DNA from 2 places in the Lysinibacillus sp. GbtcB16 genome. Region 1 is predicted to be linked to the other one. Evidence: riboswitches for the same ligand, from Rfam matches in the RefSeq annotation. Region 1 holds a riboswitch; the other holds the start of a gene.

Region 1 (4,590 bases):
AATTAGAATTTAAATAATGACATAATGAAAAAAGAAAGAGTGTATACTCTTTCTTTTTTCATATGCTTATTTTTGGAGTGAGTCCATGACGAGGCTAAAGTTTTTTTCAAAGTTCATGTACGGGTTCACATTTTTTTGGCCGCGAACCTTTGAAGCATAGCTGGCAAAATTTAAACCAGCACCGTATATTTGTAAAGCGCCATTCGCAAGATCTCCCTTTTGTAAAAGCTCAATGCCATCCTTTAAGAAATTTTCACTCTCATCGAAATGACATTCCGCCATGTATTTATCTCCACTATAAAATAATTTCAAATTTTCCATAATGACATACGCTGTTTCTTCACTGATGGAAGCATCAACATTCATTAATAACTGATTAATCGGTTTCACTAACTGAGCGTAATGACTATCATAATTTTCACAAGTCTCCGCAATCGCGTTTCTTAATTCTCTTGCATTCATTCTAACTCCTCCTAAAAAGAAAATTTTATCCTTACCTATGAAGTAATTAGCGTTTCCTTTTCCCTTTATCTATAAATCGTACTCTGTAATTTTCAGAAATATGTTACAATTATATCGATGAAGGAGGGATTTTGTATGTTTCGTTCAATAGCACCCCCAACAATGTCTTTACAGTAGAATCTACTGTTAAGGCATACAATAACAGTTTGCTCATTTTCAATAGATTCTACTGTGTAGGTTAATACTTATACGTAGAAAGTAGGAATTGTAATGAGCGGAAAATTAGCGTTTGTATTATCCATGATTATTTTTGGTGCAGTTGGTGTTTTTGCCAAGTATATCCCTTTGTCTTCAAGTGAAATCGCTTTTTGGATGAGTTTAATTGGTGCTTGTTTTTTGATAGTGATTTTTATTTTTAAAAAGAAAAGTTTAACGAAAAGAAGTATTCTCAAAAATAAGTGGAAATTAATTCTTTCTAGTGTTGCCTTATGTGGGAATTGGATTTTCTTATTTCAGGCTTATAAAGAAACAACAATTGCTAATGCTGCACTCAGTTATTATTTTGCACCAATACTAGTTATCTGTTTATCTCCAATAATCTTAAAAGAGAAGCTAGTTGGCAGAAAAATACTGTATGTCTGTGTGGCTATTATCGGACTATTTTTGATTGTCCAAAGTCAAGGCACTGGAGACAGTAAACATTTTATTGGTATTGTCTACGGTCTTATCGCTGCATGCTTTTATACAGCTCTAACATTTACAAATAAATGTATATGTGGCTTAAAAGAACCGGAAAATACAATTATTCAACTATCTTTAGCAGCTTTTTTCCTTTGTTTTTATATACTTGGAACAACAGGGTTTCAGGTTATGACACTCAATTTTAAGTCAGTCCTATTATTAATGACATTAGGTATTGTCCATGCAGGGGTTGGATTTTTATTGTTCTTTTGGGGCATGTCAAAGCTGAAAGGGCAAAGTATAGCCATTCTTAGCTATATAGATCCACTGACATCATTAGTCATTTCAACGATGATTATTGGAGAAAAAATGACGCTTCTACAAATAATAGGAGCGGTACTATTATTAGGGTCAACATTGCTAAGCGAGCTAGAAAAAGAATAGGCATACAAAGTATCACATTCAAATATTGACAGAAGAAATATGCTGTCGTAGATTAAAAGTAGTTTAATACAAGCATTAGGTGCCCATTAAGGGAGAATAGGGAATAAAGTGAAAAGCTTTAGCGGACCCGCCACTGTAAAAGGGAGTTTAATAGTGAAGACCACTAGCTCATTGCTGGGAAGGTACTATGAAATGTTGAACTTAAGCCAGGAGACCTGCCTATTTGCTTGAAGAGGATATAGATGATGGAAAAGTCTGTAGTTTATTTGTCATGACAATAAACTACAGGCTTTTTATTTTGTCTTCATGAAGAACGAGAGGAGAAATGACAATGCAATTATTACATGACACAATTCAAAACATTCAAGGCGCTAATAAAAATAGTAGGGAGCAAGCAAGGAAGCGAATAGATATTCTTTGTAAGCCGCCAGGTAGCCTAGGTAAATTAGAGTCCATTGCTGTGCAGCTTTCTGGGATTACAGGACAATTATATCCTGTGATTGATCAAAAGGTGATGATTGTCTGTGCAGCAGATCATGGAGTTTGTAAGGAAGGTGTGACGACGAACCCACAAGATGTTACTTTATTTCAAACATTAAATTTCCCAAAAGGAGGTACAGGTGTTTGCGCGATTGCAAGTGTGACGAATACGAAGGTTGTAACGGTCGATGTTGGAGTAAAGGATGATCTTCCACTCAATTCGGGCGTAATCGTTCAAAAAGTAAAATATGGTACAGATAACATGGCACAAGGCCCTGCTATGTCTAGAGAGGAGGCCATTCAATCTATTGAAGCGGGGATTCGTGTGGCAACAGATGAAATCATAAAAGGAGCCAATCTACTTGGTACAGGTGAGATGGGCATCGGTAATACAACGCCGAGTACTGCGATTTTAGCTGTTTTGACTGGCTATGACCCAATTGAAATAACAGGATTTGGAGCAGGTGTTGGTCAAGGAGGAATTGCTCATAAAGCAGCGGTCATTCAAAAAGCAATTACGCTCAACAAACCCAATCCTAATGATATCATTGATGTTCTAGCTAAAGTTGGAGGGCTAGAGATTGGGGCTATGGCTGGTATCATCCTTGCAGCCGCAAGTCATCGAAAACCTGTTGTGATTGATGGATTTATTTCAACTATTGCTGCGCTTATTGCTTATCAAATTGAACCAAAAGTAAAGGATTTTATTATACCTTCTCATGCATCGGAGGAGCCAGGGGCTAAAATTGCCGCTGAATTACTAGGAGTGGAGCCCATGCTGCACATGAATATGCGGCTAGGAGAAGGTTCCGGTGCAGCCCTAGCCTTTCCCCTATTAGATGCTGCTTGCTCGATGATGAAAAATATGGTGACGCTGGAAGAAGCAATGAATCTTTTGACTAAATAGTTACTGAAAAAAAAAATAAGCGCAAATAGTTAAGGAACCATTTGTGCTTATTTAATCAATGATAGACTCTATGCCCGATTCAACCTTCGCAAAGGTAAACGCCATTTCATCATATAGGAAAGAATACGTAAGGCTGTTATTACCGCAAATAAAATATAAAGGAAGATATCTCCTGTAAAAACTTCAAACCCAATAACAAGTCCTGCGAGAGCAGCCCAAACACCATAGACTTCGTCACGAAGAACAAGTGGTTTTCGTCGAGCTAATAAGTCACGCACGATACCACCACCTGAACCAGTTAAGACCGCAGCTACAATGACAGCGCTGATCGGCATATCCAGCTTTACGGCGTAGAGTGCGCCTTGAATAGCAAATGCTGATAAGCCAATTGCATCTGTGAAATTGCCCCAACGATGCCAGTGTTGAATCAAATGATGAGGAAAAATAAAAAATATGGTAATGGCAGCAAGTGCAATTTGAAACATCATATCCTGTCCCCATAATGTCGTGACAGGTAGCCCGATAAGTAAATTTCGAATAGCCCCTCCACCAAAAGCAGTGACGATACCGAGTATATAAACACCGAATAAATCGTATTCCTCTTCCATTGCAATAATTGCCCCAGAAATAGCAAAGGCAATTGTACCAATAATACTAAAAACATCCCAAGCCATCCCTTTCACCCCTTCTATAAATAAATGAATCTCATTCCTAAAGCATAAAGATCCTGTAAGTAACAAAATCTATGAATTTAATAGCCAAAATTCATCATTAAATACTCTTCTTGAAATAAGTCCGCACATTAGCTTAGCGTAAATTTCGCTGAGAAACAATAGGCAAGTTTTACAGGGACCTATACAAATTGATAAGATGGTAATGAAATAAAGAAAAACATCTGTCATAAGCGTTCATTACAAGTAGACGATTAGGGAATTCTAGGATAATTGAGGTCCATTTAAATATGGAATCAAGTTTACGGAATATATGCATGACAATTGTGAAATGGAGAAGAAAAAGAATGACGTTTACATCTAATTTATCAGCATCGACGCTATCTTTAGCGGCAACAATAGAAGAGAGAGTGAGACCTTTTCATGCTAAGGTGGAAGAGATGGCGTTTTATAACCAGCAAAAAGTGCTAGCGGCATTTCGAAAACATCAAGTTAGTGATTATCATTTACATCCATCCAATGGCTATGGCTATGACGATGAGGGACGCGATAATTTAGAGCGTGTCTATGCTGAGGTGTTTGGTGCAGAGGCTGCCATTGTTCGACCGCAAATTATTTCAGGGACACATGCAATTACGCTTAGTCTATTCGGTGTGCTACGTCCTGGTGATGAGCTGCTTTATATTTCTGGTCAGCCATATGATACGTTACAATCCATTGTCGATGGTGGTGACAAAGATACAGGGTCCCTAAAAGATTATCAAATCGGTTATTCACATGTTGATTTACTGGATAATCAAACCATCGATTGGTCAGGTGTGAAAGGGGCCATAACAGCGAAGACAAAAATGATTGCCATTCAACGATCAAAAGGCTATGCAACACGTCCATCCTTTTCTATCGCAGAAATTGCTGATATGTGTGCAAACATTCGTGAGTTAGCAC
Region 2 (4,590 bases), 1.2 Mb from region 1:
TTTTCTGAATATAATAAAACCTCCATACAAAAAGACCAGGTAGATACCCTGATCTTTGCTTTTATTACATCGTTTTCGTTATCTTGATATAGATTCCTTCACTTCCTGACGTAATATTTTAGTAGCGCCTACCATATTAGCTAAAGCCGCGATTGTTTCTGGCTCTTTCCTTGTTTTTAAGCCACAGTCAGGATTAACCCAAAATTGATGTTTGTCTAGAACTTGTAAACTATCTCTCATAATGGCTAACATTTCGCCTTCACTCGGCACACGTGGGCTATGAATATCGTAAACACCTAATCCGATTCCTTTTGTATAAGGATTTACTTGGAGGGAAGAAATTAGCTCCCCATGGCTACGTGATGTTTCAATGGAAATCACATCTGCATCTAGCGCGCTAATGGGTTCTATGAAATCGTTAAATTCGCAGTAACACATATGTGTATGAATTTGTGTTTCATCCTCAACACTCGATGTAGCAAGCTTGAAGGCATTGACCGCCCAGTCTAAGTAAGTCCCCCATTCTTCTTTACGAAGAGGTAACCCTTCTCGAAGTGCTGGTTCATCCACTTGAATAATGGAGATGCCTGCCGTTTCAAGTGCTTCCACTTCCTTGCGAAGTGCTAATGCAATTTGATAAGCGACATCTTTTCGAGAAATATCATCGCGTACAAAGGACCAATTTAAAATGGTCACTGGTCCCGTCAGCATCCCTTTTACAAAGCGCTTCGTTAAGCTTTGGGCATACGCAGACTCTTTCACGGTAATGGCTGAAGACCATGCAACATCTCCATAAATAATCGGAGGCTTCACACAGCGAGAGCCATACGAAACAACCCATGCTTTTTCAGTAAAGGCAAAGCCCGTCAATTTCTCACCGAAATATTCGACCATGTCTGTCCGTTCAAATTCTCCATGAACTAGTACATCCATATCAAGATCCTCCTGCAAGTGAATCCAGCGCTTTGTTTCCAGTTCAATAAATGCTTCATAGTCTTCATTCGACAATTGCTTCTTTCGCCAAGCATTACGATTTCTTTTCACCTCATCAGATTGAGGAAAGCTGCCGATTGTCGTTGTTGGGAATAGTGGCAGTCCTAACGCCTGCTGCTGTATTTTTTGACGTTGATTAAAATCACTATGTCGCTCAAAATCCTTCGTTGATACGGATTGAGCGGCTTGCTGGATCATTTTATTTTGACGAATCGAATGATTTTTTAGGGCTTCAATGGCCTTCATACTTGCTGAAAAATTATGACGTAGCGTTCCGTCTTGATTTTTTCTATATTTAGTGAGCTCAATAATTTCTTCGATTTTTTCATCAGCAAACGCCAGTGCTTGTTTGAGAACAGGGTCCAGCTTCTTTTCAAGTGAAGTTGATATTGGTATATGCTGAAGGCTACTTGAGGGTTGAATCCACAATTCCTTCGCATCGCTAAGCTTTTCAATAGCTTGAATCGTGGCGTTAGCCTCCGCTAGGTTCGAACGCCATATATCACGACCATTAACAATACCTATAGCTAAAACTTTATCCTGAGGGAAACCAAATTGTCGAAGTGACTCCATATTCCCTTTATAGCCATGTACGAAATCTAAACCAAACCCTTGGACAGGCAATGTAATCAATGTTTCATAGGAACATAATGCTTCAAAATATGTTTGTAGCATGAGTTTTGCTGCTGGAACGGTTGTCGCTAACTGAGTATAGATTTCCTGTACTAGCTTCCGTTCTGCTGAGTCAAGTGTCGTCACTAATGAAGGCTCTTCTAATTGAATCCACTGCGCACCTGCATCTACTAATTCTTGAATAATCTGAGCATAGAGAGGTAATAGGGCTACTAAATATTCAACCTGTGTTAATTTATTGTAGCCCTTAGTTAGCTTATAAAATGTATAGGGGCCAATAAGTGTTGGCTTCGCAATAATACCGAACGCTTCTTTTGCCTCTAAAAAGTCGGCCAATACCTTATTTTCTGTTAGTTGCAACGGTTGCCCTTCATATTCAGGAACAATGTAGTGATAGTTGGTATTAAACCATTTGGTCATTTCACTAGCTACTGCTGAAGGATTTCCTCTCGCTACACTGTAGTAGGTATGTAAATCTACCCTTCCACCTTGCCAGTTAAAGCGCTTGGGTACTAAGCCAAACATTAAGGCTGTATCCAACATTCTATCGTACAAAGTGAAATCTCCCACAGTCACCATATCGATGCCAGATTGTAGCTGCTTTTCAATCCGCGATAACCGAATACTTTTTAGGGTTGCCTGAAAATCCTCTTCCGTTCGCTCTTGACGCCAAAATGCTTCTAACGCCTTCTTCCATTCGCGGTCATCTCCGATATATGGATAGCCAATGAGTGTACTAGTATAAGTCATATTTAATCTCCCTTTCATCAATAAGTTTATGGTTACTTGCTCTTACAAATTTGTGTCATCCCATGCTAGATTCAGTGGCTCTATACGAAAACCAGTAGATTTTGCTCTGGAATACAGAATAGTAGCATGAAAAAAAGCCATTCCCCTTCTCGGAAAATGGCTGCATGGTAAAATTATTTAGACAAAAACAATACGAAAAAGTAGAATTTCCGTAAAATCTTTTATTATCGCACAGTGCCTTTTTGGTCACTATTCACCACCTATTTCCACGTAGGTATTTGGTGTGTACTAGAAATTGGCAGGTCTCCTGGCTTCTCATCAACACGCCTCACAGCCTTCCCGGTTTCCCAGTGGCATTTGTGTTTTGCTCCGAATTACAGTTGCGGGACAGCGTCGGATTTGCACCGACTTCCCTTTTAAGCCAGACTTTCATCTGGCACCATTTCTTACACTCTATTCAGTTATGCCCCTACTATACCATATATTTCAGAATAGTAGAAATTGTTTTTGCATAAAAACTTATATATTTACTCTGTTTTTAATTGTCAACAATTTGGATCTTAGTGATAATGCCTTATAGCACTTTACAAGCTGCACCACAATCTGGCCAATGCCATGAATAAAGACGGTAATTTGACTTTTGATTGTTAAAGTAATACATACCGCTAGTTTAACTGGACATTATTTCCTTTTCTCGTAGATTTCTTTTACGAATCGTTCCTTATAACTAGTGTATTCATTGATCCCACCATTTTTCTCTCCAACAAATTTCATTTTCAGTTCACTGTATTCTTCCCTTGCTGTTTCGTTTGAATTTAAGTAGTTCCTAAAAAAGATTAAATTTTTCCAGAGTTCTTTATTGTATTCTACTAAGTGAATAAAGTGTGTCTTTTCCTCGTAAGTATCATCATTAAACTTCGCAAGCACAATTTCATTAGGACGTTCCACTTTGAGTTTTAAAAAACCAGCTTCCTTTAGCCCTTGAAATATCAATTTGTCAACATTTTCAATATCATCAACACCAACAACTAAATCCAATATTGGTTTGGCAACGATATTCTTTATAGCCGTGCTGCCAATGTGTTCAATTCTATTCTCTTGAATTGAAGTTGTATTAAGAATATCCTGTTTCACCCTATGAAACTCTTTTTTCCACTCATCACAATGTGCTTCTAACCTTACCTCATCTCGTTTTAATCCTAATCTCATTTAGTCACCTCATTTTCAATCTAGTTAACTAATTCGTTCAATTATTTCCTTATCCTGCTTAAACTAAACTACAGTGTTAGTTTAAATACATTACTTACACGATATACTGAATTCTAATACAAGGTTACCAAATTTCGTTAAGATATAAATCACCCAATAGACGGCGAATGACGCAATTCTTTCAAAAGAAATGCACCCATTAGCTGAATACATATTTTACTTTTTCGGTGTAAAGTTCCTTCTCACTTATTTCGGGACGATACCTAGCAATCTTCTGCCCATTAGCCATATTGCAAGACCAGTTCCCCACAAGATCAGGGCAGAGCCAAAGCCCACTACAGACATAAATGTATTGATTTGATGTTCCCCCAGTGTGACTTTTGTAGGTACACAAAGCCATGTCATAATAGCAAGTAAACAAAGGAGTGTGCCTGTAAAATAGTAGAGTCTAACTTGAAACAGAGGTGCCAATGGGAAAAAATGAACACCGACAATAAGAGCTATTACGACAGGTATAAGTTCAGGGTGACGAGTTGCGTTACAAACAGCAATTGTGATGGCTATAGCCAAACCCTCCGCAGCAAAAATGATGTTAAACCAAAACGATGTACGCTTTCCCTGCCTTAAGTCTGTTTTTGAAACCTGATTCGTCAATTCTCTCGATGCGCGTATTAATGAAAAACCGCCGATGAACAGAGCTATACCTATGGCAACAGCAGTAACTAATAATAATGGAACTCCCCAGCCGTGCAATCCCATAATTCCTGTGTACGCCCACAGAGTACCAAAAAACGCCATAAAAAATACACCAGATGCCGTTCCGCGGACTGCGGCACCAGGAATCGCTCTAGATGTTTGTGTCATAAATAAATACCTCCTTTCAACCTAATTATATGTTCATAACACCCACGTAACAGCCTACATCAGTATTAGATTTAGTTCATTCAAGAAAAAATCACCTATACTTTTTTATCATTATATTCAGGCAGGCAATGAATGAACTTC

The links. Region 1 has a riboswitch for cobalamin ahead of cobT (nicotinate-nucleotide--dimethylbenzimidazole phosphoribosyltransferase). Riboswitches for the same ligand answer to the same signal wherever they lie in the genome.
Region 2: it holds a riboswitch for cobalamin, as region 1 does, so the genes downstream of both, metE (5-methyltetrahydropteroyltriglutamate--homocysteine S-methyltransferase) here and cobT (nicotinate-nucleotide--dimethylbenzimidazole phosphoribosyltransferase) in region 1, are expected to answer to the same signal.

Annotation. Positions count from the first base shown of each region.
Region 1 covers NZ_JAGXJV010000001.1:590,612-595,201, forward strand. The annotation lists gene KVT27_RS02870 (rhodanese-like domain-containing protein) at 1-17, shown strand, start outside; gene KVT27_RS02875 (hypothetical protein) at 67-462, opposite strand; gene KVT27_RS02880 (DMT family transporter) at 733-1,587, shown strand; cobalamin riboswitch at 1,649-1,824, shown strand; gene cobT (nicotinate-nucleotide--dimethylbenzimidazole phosphoribosyltransferase) at 1,919-2,974, shown strand; gene KVT27_RS02890 (trimeric intracellular cation channel family protein) at 3,043-3,648, opposite strand; gene KVT27_RS02895 (methionine gamma-lyase family protein) at 3,993-4,590, shown strand, end outside.
Region 2 covers NZ_JAGXJV010000001.1:1,795,109-1,799,698, forward strand. The annotation lists gene metE (5-methyltetrahydropteroyltriglutamate--homocysteine S-methyltransferase) at 79-2,376, opposite strand; cobalamin riboswitch at 2,657-2,835, opposite strand; gene KVT27_RS09015 (GrpB family protein) at 3,058-3,585, opposite strand; gene KVT27_RS09020 (DUF7010 family protein) at 3,832-4,449, opposite strand.